2 regions of the Paracoccus sp. 08 genome follow, and region 1 is predicted to be linked to the other one. Evidence: riboswitches for the same ligand, from Rfam matches in the RefSeq annotation. Region 1 holds a riboswitch; the other holds the start of a gene.
What was found. A riboswitch is a leader RNA that binds a small molecule or an ion and turns the genes downstream of it on or off. The one in region 1 is predicted to bind cobalamin.

Region 1 (4,513 bases):
GCGCGACTGGTCCGGGATCTCGTTCAGGACGACGCGATAGGCCTCCTCTCCGCTGACCGGGGTGCGCGCGACACGGACGACGCGGATCGTCTGCGTCGCGCCGGGTGCAAGCTGGATCGCGGGCGGGCTGACCACGACATCCGCGCTGCGTTCCAGGCTGTCTTGGGCGCCGGGCTGCAGCCAGCGGAAGACGCGCGACTGGACGGTGATCGGCCGGCTGCCGTCGTTGCGCAGGGTCAGGGTGGTCGCCGCCCCGGGCGCCGGAACCTCCAGCAGCACCGGAGAGACCCTCAACCCCTGCGCCGCGGCTCCGACCGCCAGGCCAAGCGACATCGACACGGCCAGAAGGCCGCCTGCAAGAAATCCACGCATGGTCTGGCCTTTCAGTAGGTGACGGTCACCGTGACGGTATCGGTATAGGTTCCGGGGGCAGGCGTCGCCTGTGCCAGGACCCGGCCGAAGACCGTGAAGGATTGCGCGTCGCCCGTCCCCGTCGCGGGCTGGGTGTCCGCGCCTACGGCATTGCCCCAGTTCGTCACCCGCCCGGCGTCCTGGAACAGGGCATAGGCGATCGTCTCTCCGCCCGACGTCATCTGGCGCACGCTGGTCGTGGCCCCTGCGCCCAGCCCTTCGTTCAGGCCGATGTCATAGGGGGTGGTGTCGGTGCAGGTGACCTCCATCGTGGCCGTGGCATCGACATCCGTGCCAAGCACGCCCTGGGTCCCGAAATCCAGCGTCTCGGTCGAGGTGATCTCGCATTCGGCGACGATGGTGATCCGGACGTCAAAGCTGTCCGTCGTCACCGTCTGCGCCAAGGGCGCCGTCGCCGAAAGGGCGATGACGGCCAAGATCGTCGGAAAAATTTCCTGTGTCATGATGGTTCATATGCTCCAAAATTCGAGAACGCCGATCCGAAGTTTTGCAGACTAAGCAAAAAGCACATCTTAAAGGTGTATTAAGAAGTATTGGGCACAGTGATTTCGTGTCAAACTAAACCTTACAGTGTGTAACCTTGATTTTGCGCAAATTCCCCATATCCGCGGATCGTCCCGCGGACCCATGCCTTACCCCTGGCCGCGGCGGTCATTGTCGTCGCAGTCCGGGTATCGAAAGAATTCGGTCATGACCTTGAACTGGAAAAGTGCGGGTGACCCTGGCGCCGGGTCCGCCGCCGCAGATGGCACCCCGCGACGGCACATGTCCGGAATGGACGTTCCGCCGACCGATTCGGGCCTGATCCGTCTTTACGAAAACGGCGTGCTGCGTCCGACGCGGACGCCAGTCTTCGACCGCGTCGTCGAGCAGGCGCGGCGGATATTCTCCTGCCAGGCCAGCCTGCTGACGATCATCGACGAGGCGAACGACCGCCAGTTCTTCAAGGCCGAGGCGGGCCTGATGCTGACCGCGGACGAGGATCGCGTCACGTCGCTTGCCTATTCCTTCTGTCGGATCGTCGTCGCGAATTCCGCGCCGCTGGTCATCGCGGATGCCCGGATCGACCCGCGGTTCAGCGGGCATCTGGCAATCGGCAGGTTCGGCGTGGTCGCCTATCTGGGCGTGCCGGTCAAGGACGAGACGGGCAGGGCCATCGCCGCCCTCTGCGTGGCCGAAAGCAGGCCGCGGGACTGGACCTCGGCCAATGTCGAGGTGCTGCAGGCTTTCGCGGAAGGTGTCTCGACGCAGATCAAGACGATGGTCCTGTTCGAACGGATGCGGACCGCCATCGGTCAGGAACCGGGCGGCGCCTCGGCCCTGCCACAGCCTGCCAGCGCGGTCCTGACCTATCACCATGCCCCCGATGGGACCGAGACGATCGACGCCGCGACCGCGGAGACGCAGCAGATCTGGGGCATCCCGGCCGCCGAATACATGGCGCGGTTCGGCGATGTCTTCGCCTTCTGCATGGTCGAGGATTATCCGCTGGCCCGCGCATCGTTCGGAAACTCTGCCGCTGGAATGATCCCATGGCACCATCGCTGGCGCATCCGTCTGCCTGACGGTCAGGTCAAGTGGCTGGAGGGGCATGGGCTTCCCGCATCCGGTCGGAACGGCGGGCTGACATGGGACTGCACGATCAACGACGCGACCCGCCTGACATCCTGACGTCCCGCGCGCCGGTCACGCTGCATCGTCGCGGGCCAGCAGATAGCAATCCATGATCCAGCCATGCGCGGCCCGGGCGGCGGCGCGTGCCGCCTCGATCCGCGGTCCGGCCTCGGTCAAGGGGCCCGCCTCCAGCAGCTGTTCGGGCATGCCCAGATAGGCGCCCCACCAGATCCGCAGGCCCTGCGGGGGCAGCGTCGCAAAGGCGCAGGTGCCGTCCAGCATCACCACGACCCGTTCGGCGTCGCCGGGAAAGCCCGCGTCGCGCAGCCGCCGCCCGGTGGTGATCCGCACCTCGGATCCCAGGGCGTTCAGCGGAATGGCATGGGCAGCGCACAGGGCCTGGATCGCGGTGATTCCCGGGATCACCCGTGCGCGCCAGTCCAGACGCGCGGCAATGCGCAGGCTGCTGTCATAGAGCGACGGGTCGCCCCAGACCAGCATCGCCACCGTCCCGCCCTGCGGCAGCGCCGCCGCGACGGCCGCCGCCCAAGCTTGCGCGATGGCATCATGCCATTGGTCGACGGCCTCCAGATAGGGCAGGTTTGCATCGCGCACCGGCAGGTCGATCTGGGCCACGGCGCCGCCGGGGCGGTGGCGGTCCAGCATCGCGCGGCGCAGATGGGCCAGATCCTCCTTCCCGGCGCCCTTGCGGGGGATCAGGACCAGATCGGCCTCCTGCAGGGCGCGGACGCCCTGCAGGGTCAGGTGGTCGGGATGGCCCGTGCCGGCCCCGATCAGCACCAGATCGATCATGCGTAGAGCCGGGGCGTCACCAGCCCGCTGCCGCGCAGGCCGCGCGCCGCCTTGGCGCCCGCCAGCGCGGCCAGATCGACCAGCGGCTCGACCACGATGACCAGCAGATAGGCCGCGCCGAAGGACAGGACCCCCGCCGTCGCACCGGCGCCCTGACCATAGAACGCCCAGAACGCGACCCAGGCCACGATGCCCCCCTGATAGGCCGCCGACAACGCCAGCGCCTGACCATAGCGCAGGTCCACATAGGCGGTGTCCGGCGCAATCACCCGCCGCGCCACCGCCTGCAGCGCGAATAGCGGCACCAGCAGTGTGGTCACGTTCATCCCGTATTGCGGCAGATCGAACGGCGCGAAGAACAGTCCCTGGATCAGCAGGCCCAGGGCCAGCCCGATCGCCGCCGGCGCCGCGCCCAGGATCAGGAACAGCGTCGATCCCAGGATTAGGTGCACCTCGGACACGCCCACGGGCGCGGTGGGCAGGACCTGGAAGAACACGAAGGTCGCGGCCGTCGCCAGCGCCCCGCGCGCCGCCAGCGACGCCCCGCCCTGCGCGCGCAGGGCCTGGGCCGCCAGCCTCAGCGCGTAAAGCCCGGCCGTGGCGGCCGTGGCATAGCCCAGTATCAGCTTGGCGCCGGTGACGACGCCCTCTTCGATATGCATGTCATCCTCCTGTGGCCGTCCACCCGACGGCATGGGGTTGCCTGACATGGCCGGTTTCCTGGCTTGCGGGTCCGGGCGCGGCGTCGGCCTTCCCGGATCGCTCCAGTGGCATGGGTGACGCGCGCTCTCCGCATACAGTCGCGGGGGCGGCCGGGGCTTCGGGTGCCGCGATTGGGTCCACCCTTCCCCGTTCCCGATGAAGCCCGGCGTTTCACGCCTGACGGGCACCATTCAGAGGGTCAGATAGACGGGATCGCAGGGCCTGCGTCAAGTCGCGGCCGGGGCGATCAGGTGAAAGAACGTGCCGGTCACATGCCCGCCCCCGGACATCGTCCGGTGGCTGCCGGTTTCCTCCACCGCGGCGCCGGTCGCGTCGGTCACGCGCGCCAAGGGCGCATCGGGCTGGGACAGGATCGAGGCATAGTGGAATTCATGCCCCCGCAGCGCCGTGCGACCCAGTCCCGGCAGGGCCGTCAGCGGATCGGCGCGGCGGTATCCCAGATGCATGCGGCGCTTGGCATAGCTGGTCTCCAGCCGCAGAAGCCCCAACATCTGGTGTCGCTTTCCAGCAGCGTCCACCAGACCTGCCCCAAGCGCCATGTATCCCCCGCATTCCCCATGCACCGGCCGCGTTCCCGCAAAGCGGTGCATGGCCGTGCGGAACCCGTCGCAGGCGGCCAGCCGGGGCGCGTGCAACTCCGGGTATCCCCCCGGCAGCCAGCAGCAGTCGGCGCTGTCATCCGGCCCCTGATCCGCCAGTGGCGAGAACGGCAGGATCGTGGCCCCCGCGCGCCGCCACGCCTCCAGCACATGCGGATAGACGAAGCTGAAGGCCGCGTCGCGGGCCAGCGCGATCCGCCCGCCGGGGGGCGTCAGCGGACGCGGCGCGGCGGCCTCGGGCAGGGCGCGATGGGCGGCGGCGGCGATGATCGCCTCCAGGTCGCAATGCGCGGCGATGAAATCGCCCGCATGGTCCAGGATGGCCTGCAGGC
Region 2 (4,513 bases), on a different contig from region 1:
CTCGGCCGAGCAGGTGGCCTGTCCGGCGATCACCCGCGGGTCGTTGTAGGGGTGCACGAATTCTGCCCCCGTCTCGGCCACGACCTGGGAAAAGACCGCCTCGCGCGAACTGGTCGAGGGCTCGCATTCCACGACGCGCGCGCCATAACCGCGCACCGCGTCCTTCTTCGCCTGCGGGGCGGTGCGGGGCATGACGACCGTGCAGGGAATGCCGCGTCGTCCCGCGGCATAGGACAGGCAGGTGCCGTGATTGCCGCTGGAATGGGTGGCGACGCCGCGCGCGGCCTGGGCATCCGACAGGCCAAAGACTGCGTTGCTGGCGCCGCGCGCCTTGAAGGCGCCGGCCTTCTGCAGGTTCTCGCACTTGAAGAACAGCTGCGCGCCCGTCAGCTCGTCCAGCATCCGGCTGGTCAGGACGGGGGTGACGTGGACATGCGGGCGGATGCGGTCGCGGGCCGCCAGCATGTCGTCCAGGGTCGGGATCGCGTCCATCACGCAGCCTGCCTGCAGGCCTGGCCCGCGCTGTGCCGGTAATGCGCTTGGGCGGCGGCGACGCCGGAGCCCAGGGTGACGGGCAGGCCCAGATCGACCATCACCATCTCTGCCGTGGCCAGCCCCGACAGGGCCATCACGTCGGTCAGCATCCCCAGATGCCCGATGCGGAAGACCTTGCCCGCGACATCGCCCAAGCCCGTGCCGAAAGCCACGCCATAGGTGTTCAGCGCATGGCTGACGATGCGGTTGGCGTCGAACCCGTCCGGCGTGCGGATCGCGCTGACGCTGTCGGAATACAGCGCGGGTCGCGCAGCGCAAAGCGTCATGCCCCATGCCGCGACGGCCTGGCGGACGCCTTCGGCGATGCGGTGATGGCGGGCAAAGACGTTCTCCAGCCCCTCGTCCAGCAGCATGTCGGTGGCAACCTTCAGCCCGTTCAGCAGGCCGACGGGCGGCGTATAGGGAAAGCCGTTCGCGGCATAGCCCCGCGCCATGTCGCGGATGTCGAAGAAGGTGCGCGGCAGGCCCGCGCCCTCGACCGCGGTCATCGCCTTGGGCGAAAAGCCGACGATCGCCAGGCCGGGGGGCAGCATGAAGCCCTTCTGCGACCCGGTAACGGCGACATCGACGCCCCATTCGTCCATCCGGAAGTCATAGCAGGCGATGGAGCTGACCCCGTCCACGAACAGCATCGCGGGATGGCCCGCCCGGTCCAGCGCGCGGCGGACCGCGGCGATGTCCGACCGGACGCCGGTGGCGGTTTCGTTATGCGTGGCCAGGACCGCCTTGATGCGATGGGCCGTGTCGGCGGTCAGGATCTCCTCGAACCGGTCGGTGGGGATACCTTCGCCCCAGGACTGGTCCACGATCTGGACGTCAAGGCCGTGCCGCTGGCACATGTCGATCCAGCGGTGGCTGAACATGCCGTTGCGCGTGGCCAGAACCGCGTCGCCCGCCGACAGCGTGTTGGTGATCGCCGTCTCCCACCCGCCTGTGCCGGTGGAGGGGAACACGAAGACCTGCGCCTGCGTGGATTTCAGGACCTTTTTGACCCCCTCCAGCGCGGGATGCAGGATCTTTCCGAACATCGGGCTGCGATGGTCGATGGTGGGCATGTCGACGGCCTTGCGAAGCACCTCGGGGATGTTCGTCGGGCCGGGAATGAAGATCGGGTTCTGGGTGCTCACGGTCGGCTCCTCCTTGATGCGACAAGGTGTAGCACGGGTCCGCAAACCGGTAAATTTTTTTGAAATCGTTTTTCGGAAATCTGGTTTAATGCAGGTTTCGCAGCGAAATCATGGCTGCAATATTTTTTCATTGCTGGAAAACGGCTTTCATGAAATTATTTTTCTGTGGTGTTACAGACGGAAGGGGCGTGATTCCGATGCAGCAGCCGGTGCGCAAGCGGGGACGGCCAAAAGGCGGCAAGGCTGATCAGCCCGCCGCCAGCATCCAGGCCCTGGACCGCGGGCTGGACGTGCTGGAGGCCCTGGCCGCGCATGAGGGGATCACCCTGACCGGGCTGTCCACGCATCTGGACCAGTCCCCCGCCACCATGCACCGCGTCCTGGCCACCCTGGAACACCGTCGCTATGTCGAGAACAATCCCGACCGGCAGGAGTGGTTCATCGGCCCCGAGGCGTTCCGCCTTGGTTCGGCCTTCCTGCGCCGCACCAACATCGTCGAACGCAGCCGTGCGGTGATGCGCGACCTGATGGCCCTGACCGGAGAGACGGCCAACTTGGGCATCGAACGCGACGGCGACGTGCTGTTTGTCAGCCAGGTCGAGACGCATCAGACGATCCGCGCGTTTTTCCCGCCCGGCACCCGGTCTCCGCTGCACGCATCGGGAATCGGCAAGGCGCTGCTGGCGGCGTTCGATCAGACGCGGCTGGCGGTGTTCCTGCGCGACGCGACCTTCACCCGGTTCACGGACAAGACCATCGCCGACGCGGACGCGCTGCAGGCCGACATCGCCCTGATCCGCCATCGCGGCTTTGCCTTTGACGATGAGGAGCGCACCCTGGGAATGCGCTGTGTCGCGGCCTCCATCGTCAACAGCTATGGCGAGGCGGTGACCGGGGTGTCGGTGTCGGGCCCCACGAACCGCATGACCGATGCCGCCGTCGACCGCATCGGCGGCCTGGTCGCCACCGCGGCGGAACGGATTTCGGCCGATCTGGGATCGGGCCGGGGCGGGCGCTGACCGACTTTTGCCGGGCGTGGAACGGGTGGGCGAATCCCGTTGACAGCTCCGGGGCCTCTGCGCCACAAGGGCGCCGCTACGGTTCCGGCCTGCATGCCGGATCAAAAGGGAACACCGGTGACAATCCGGGGCTGCCCCCGCAACTGTAAGCGGAGAGCGATGGCCGATCATGCCACTGGAGCGATCCGGGAAGGCCGGCCAAGGCATCGACCCGCAAGCCAGGAGACCTGCCGCAGCACTCACCCATTTCCGGCGCGGGGCGTGCCAGGAAAGCGGCTGATCCGCAGTGGTGACAGTCACCGTCCTGCCGCGACCCACCGGGTCCGTGTGCCGGGCATTTCTGTTTGCCGCAGGCCGTGCCTGCCTTGAAAGGTCCGTGCCGATGCGCCGTCCGATCTGTCTTCTGGCGACGCTTGTCGCCCTTCCCGTGACCGCCGCCGCGCAAGGTCCGGCACCGGGGGAACCCATCCTGCTGGACGAGATCGTGCTGACCGCCGGCATCACGCCCGTGGCCCAGGACGGCTATGCCCGCGCCCACACCGTCCTGACCGCGACCGAGATCGAGGATCGCGGCATCGCCACCGTCCAGGACGCACTGCGCGCGCTGCCCGGCGTATCGGTCAGCGGCAGCGGCGCCAGCATCGCACAGGTCCGCATCCGCGGCGCCGAGGCGAACCACACCCTGATCCTGATCGACGGCATCGAGGCGGCGGGGGGCGAGGACGAATACGTCCTGACCGGGCTGGAGACCACCGACATCGACCGGATCGAGGTGCTGCGCGGGCCGCAATCGGTGTTCTATGGATCGAACGCCTCGGCGGGGGTGATCAACATCATCACCCGCGACGCGCCCCAGGGCCTGTCCTATGGCGGCTCGGTCGAGGCCGGGAACGGCGGGGCGGCCTCGATCCATGTCAGCCGTCGCGGGGAGCGGGGCGGGCTGCGGCTGTCGCTGTCGGCGCGCGACGATCTGGGCTATGACCAGTCGGGCGATGGCGGCGGCAAGGACGGGATCAACCGCAAGACCGCCGTCCTGTCCGGCGACGTCCAGGCCACCGACGATTTGCGCCTTGGGGTGGCGCTGCGCCAGTCCACCGAGGATTACGGCTTTGACGCCGAGAACTTTGCCGCGACCGATGCCGAAAGCTATCTGGTCGATGCCGACCTGTTCGGCCGCCGCGACGAGTTTCAGGGCGGGGTCTGGGCGGAACATACCGCGTTGGACGGCCGCCTGGTCCAGCGCCTGGACTATCAGCACAGCAACACCCGGCAGAGCCAGGACAACAGCCCGTTCCGGCGCGGCCAGACCGAAAAGCTGAAATATCGCGCCAGCCTGGGGTTGGACGGGTCGGCCGCCGATGCCTCGCAGCTGCTGAACCTCTTGGCGGAACATCAGCGCGACAGCAACTCGACTGCGCCGGGGCAGTCCCGGGAGATGTCGTCGGTCGCGCTGGAATACCGCGCGATGCTGGCCAGCGGACTGGATGTCCAGGCCGGGCTGCGCCACGACGCGAACCGCGTCTTTGCCGATTTCACCAGCTGGAACCTGGGTCTGTCCTGGCAGATGCCCGACCGTCCGTTCCGCCTGCACGCATCCGCCGGGACGGGGTTGGTGAACCCGTCCTATTTCGAGCTGTATGCCGATGCCGATTACGGAACCCTAGTCTATCAGGGCAATCCTGGTCTGCGCCCTGAAAAGAACCGTGGCTTTGATCTTGGTGTCGAGGCGCAGTTGCCCGACGGTCGCGGGATCGTCGACATCACTTACTTTAACGAGACGCTGGAGGACGAGATTGACGACTATGTAGTCGG

Region 2: linked by a shared signal. The riboswitch ahead of GBO37_RS14445 (TonB-dependent siderophore receptor) and the one ahead of GBO37_RS09615 (energy-coupling factor ABC transporter permease) in region 1 are both predicted to bind cobalamin.

Annotation. Positions count from the first base shown of each region.
Region 1 covers NZ_WEKR01000022.1:31,427-35,939, forward strand. Annotated here, with positions in the region: gene GBO37_RS09595 (molecular chaperone) at 1-372, opposite strand, end outside; gene GBO37_RS09600 (spore coat U domain-containing protein) at 384-875, opposite strand; gene GBO37_RS09605 (GAF domain-containing protein) at 1,207-2,103, shown strand; gene cobF (precorrin-6A synthase (deacetylating)) at 2,119-2,859, opposite strand; gene GBO37_RS09615 (energy-coupling factor ABC transporter permease) at 2,856-3,521, opposite strand; cobalamin riboswitch at 3,552-3,768, opposite strand; gene GBO37_RS09620 (cobyrinate a,c-diamide synthase) at 3,789-4,513, opposite strand, start outside.
Region 2 covers NZ_WEKR01000064.1:84,419-88,931, forward strand. Annotated here, with positions in the region: gene bhcB (beta-hydroxyaspartate dehydratase BhcB) at 1-492, opposite strand, end outside; gene bhcA (L-aspartate--glyoxylate aminotransferase BhcA) at 492-1,682, opposite strand; gene bhcR (HTH-type transcriptional regulator BhcR) at 1,880-2,701, shown strand; cobalamin riboswitch at 2,764-2,951, shown strand; gene GBO37_RS14445 (TonB-dependent siderophore receptor) at 3,084-4,513, shown strand, end outside.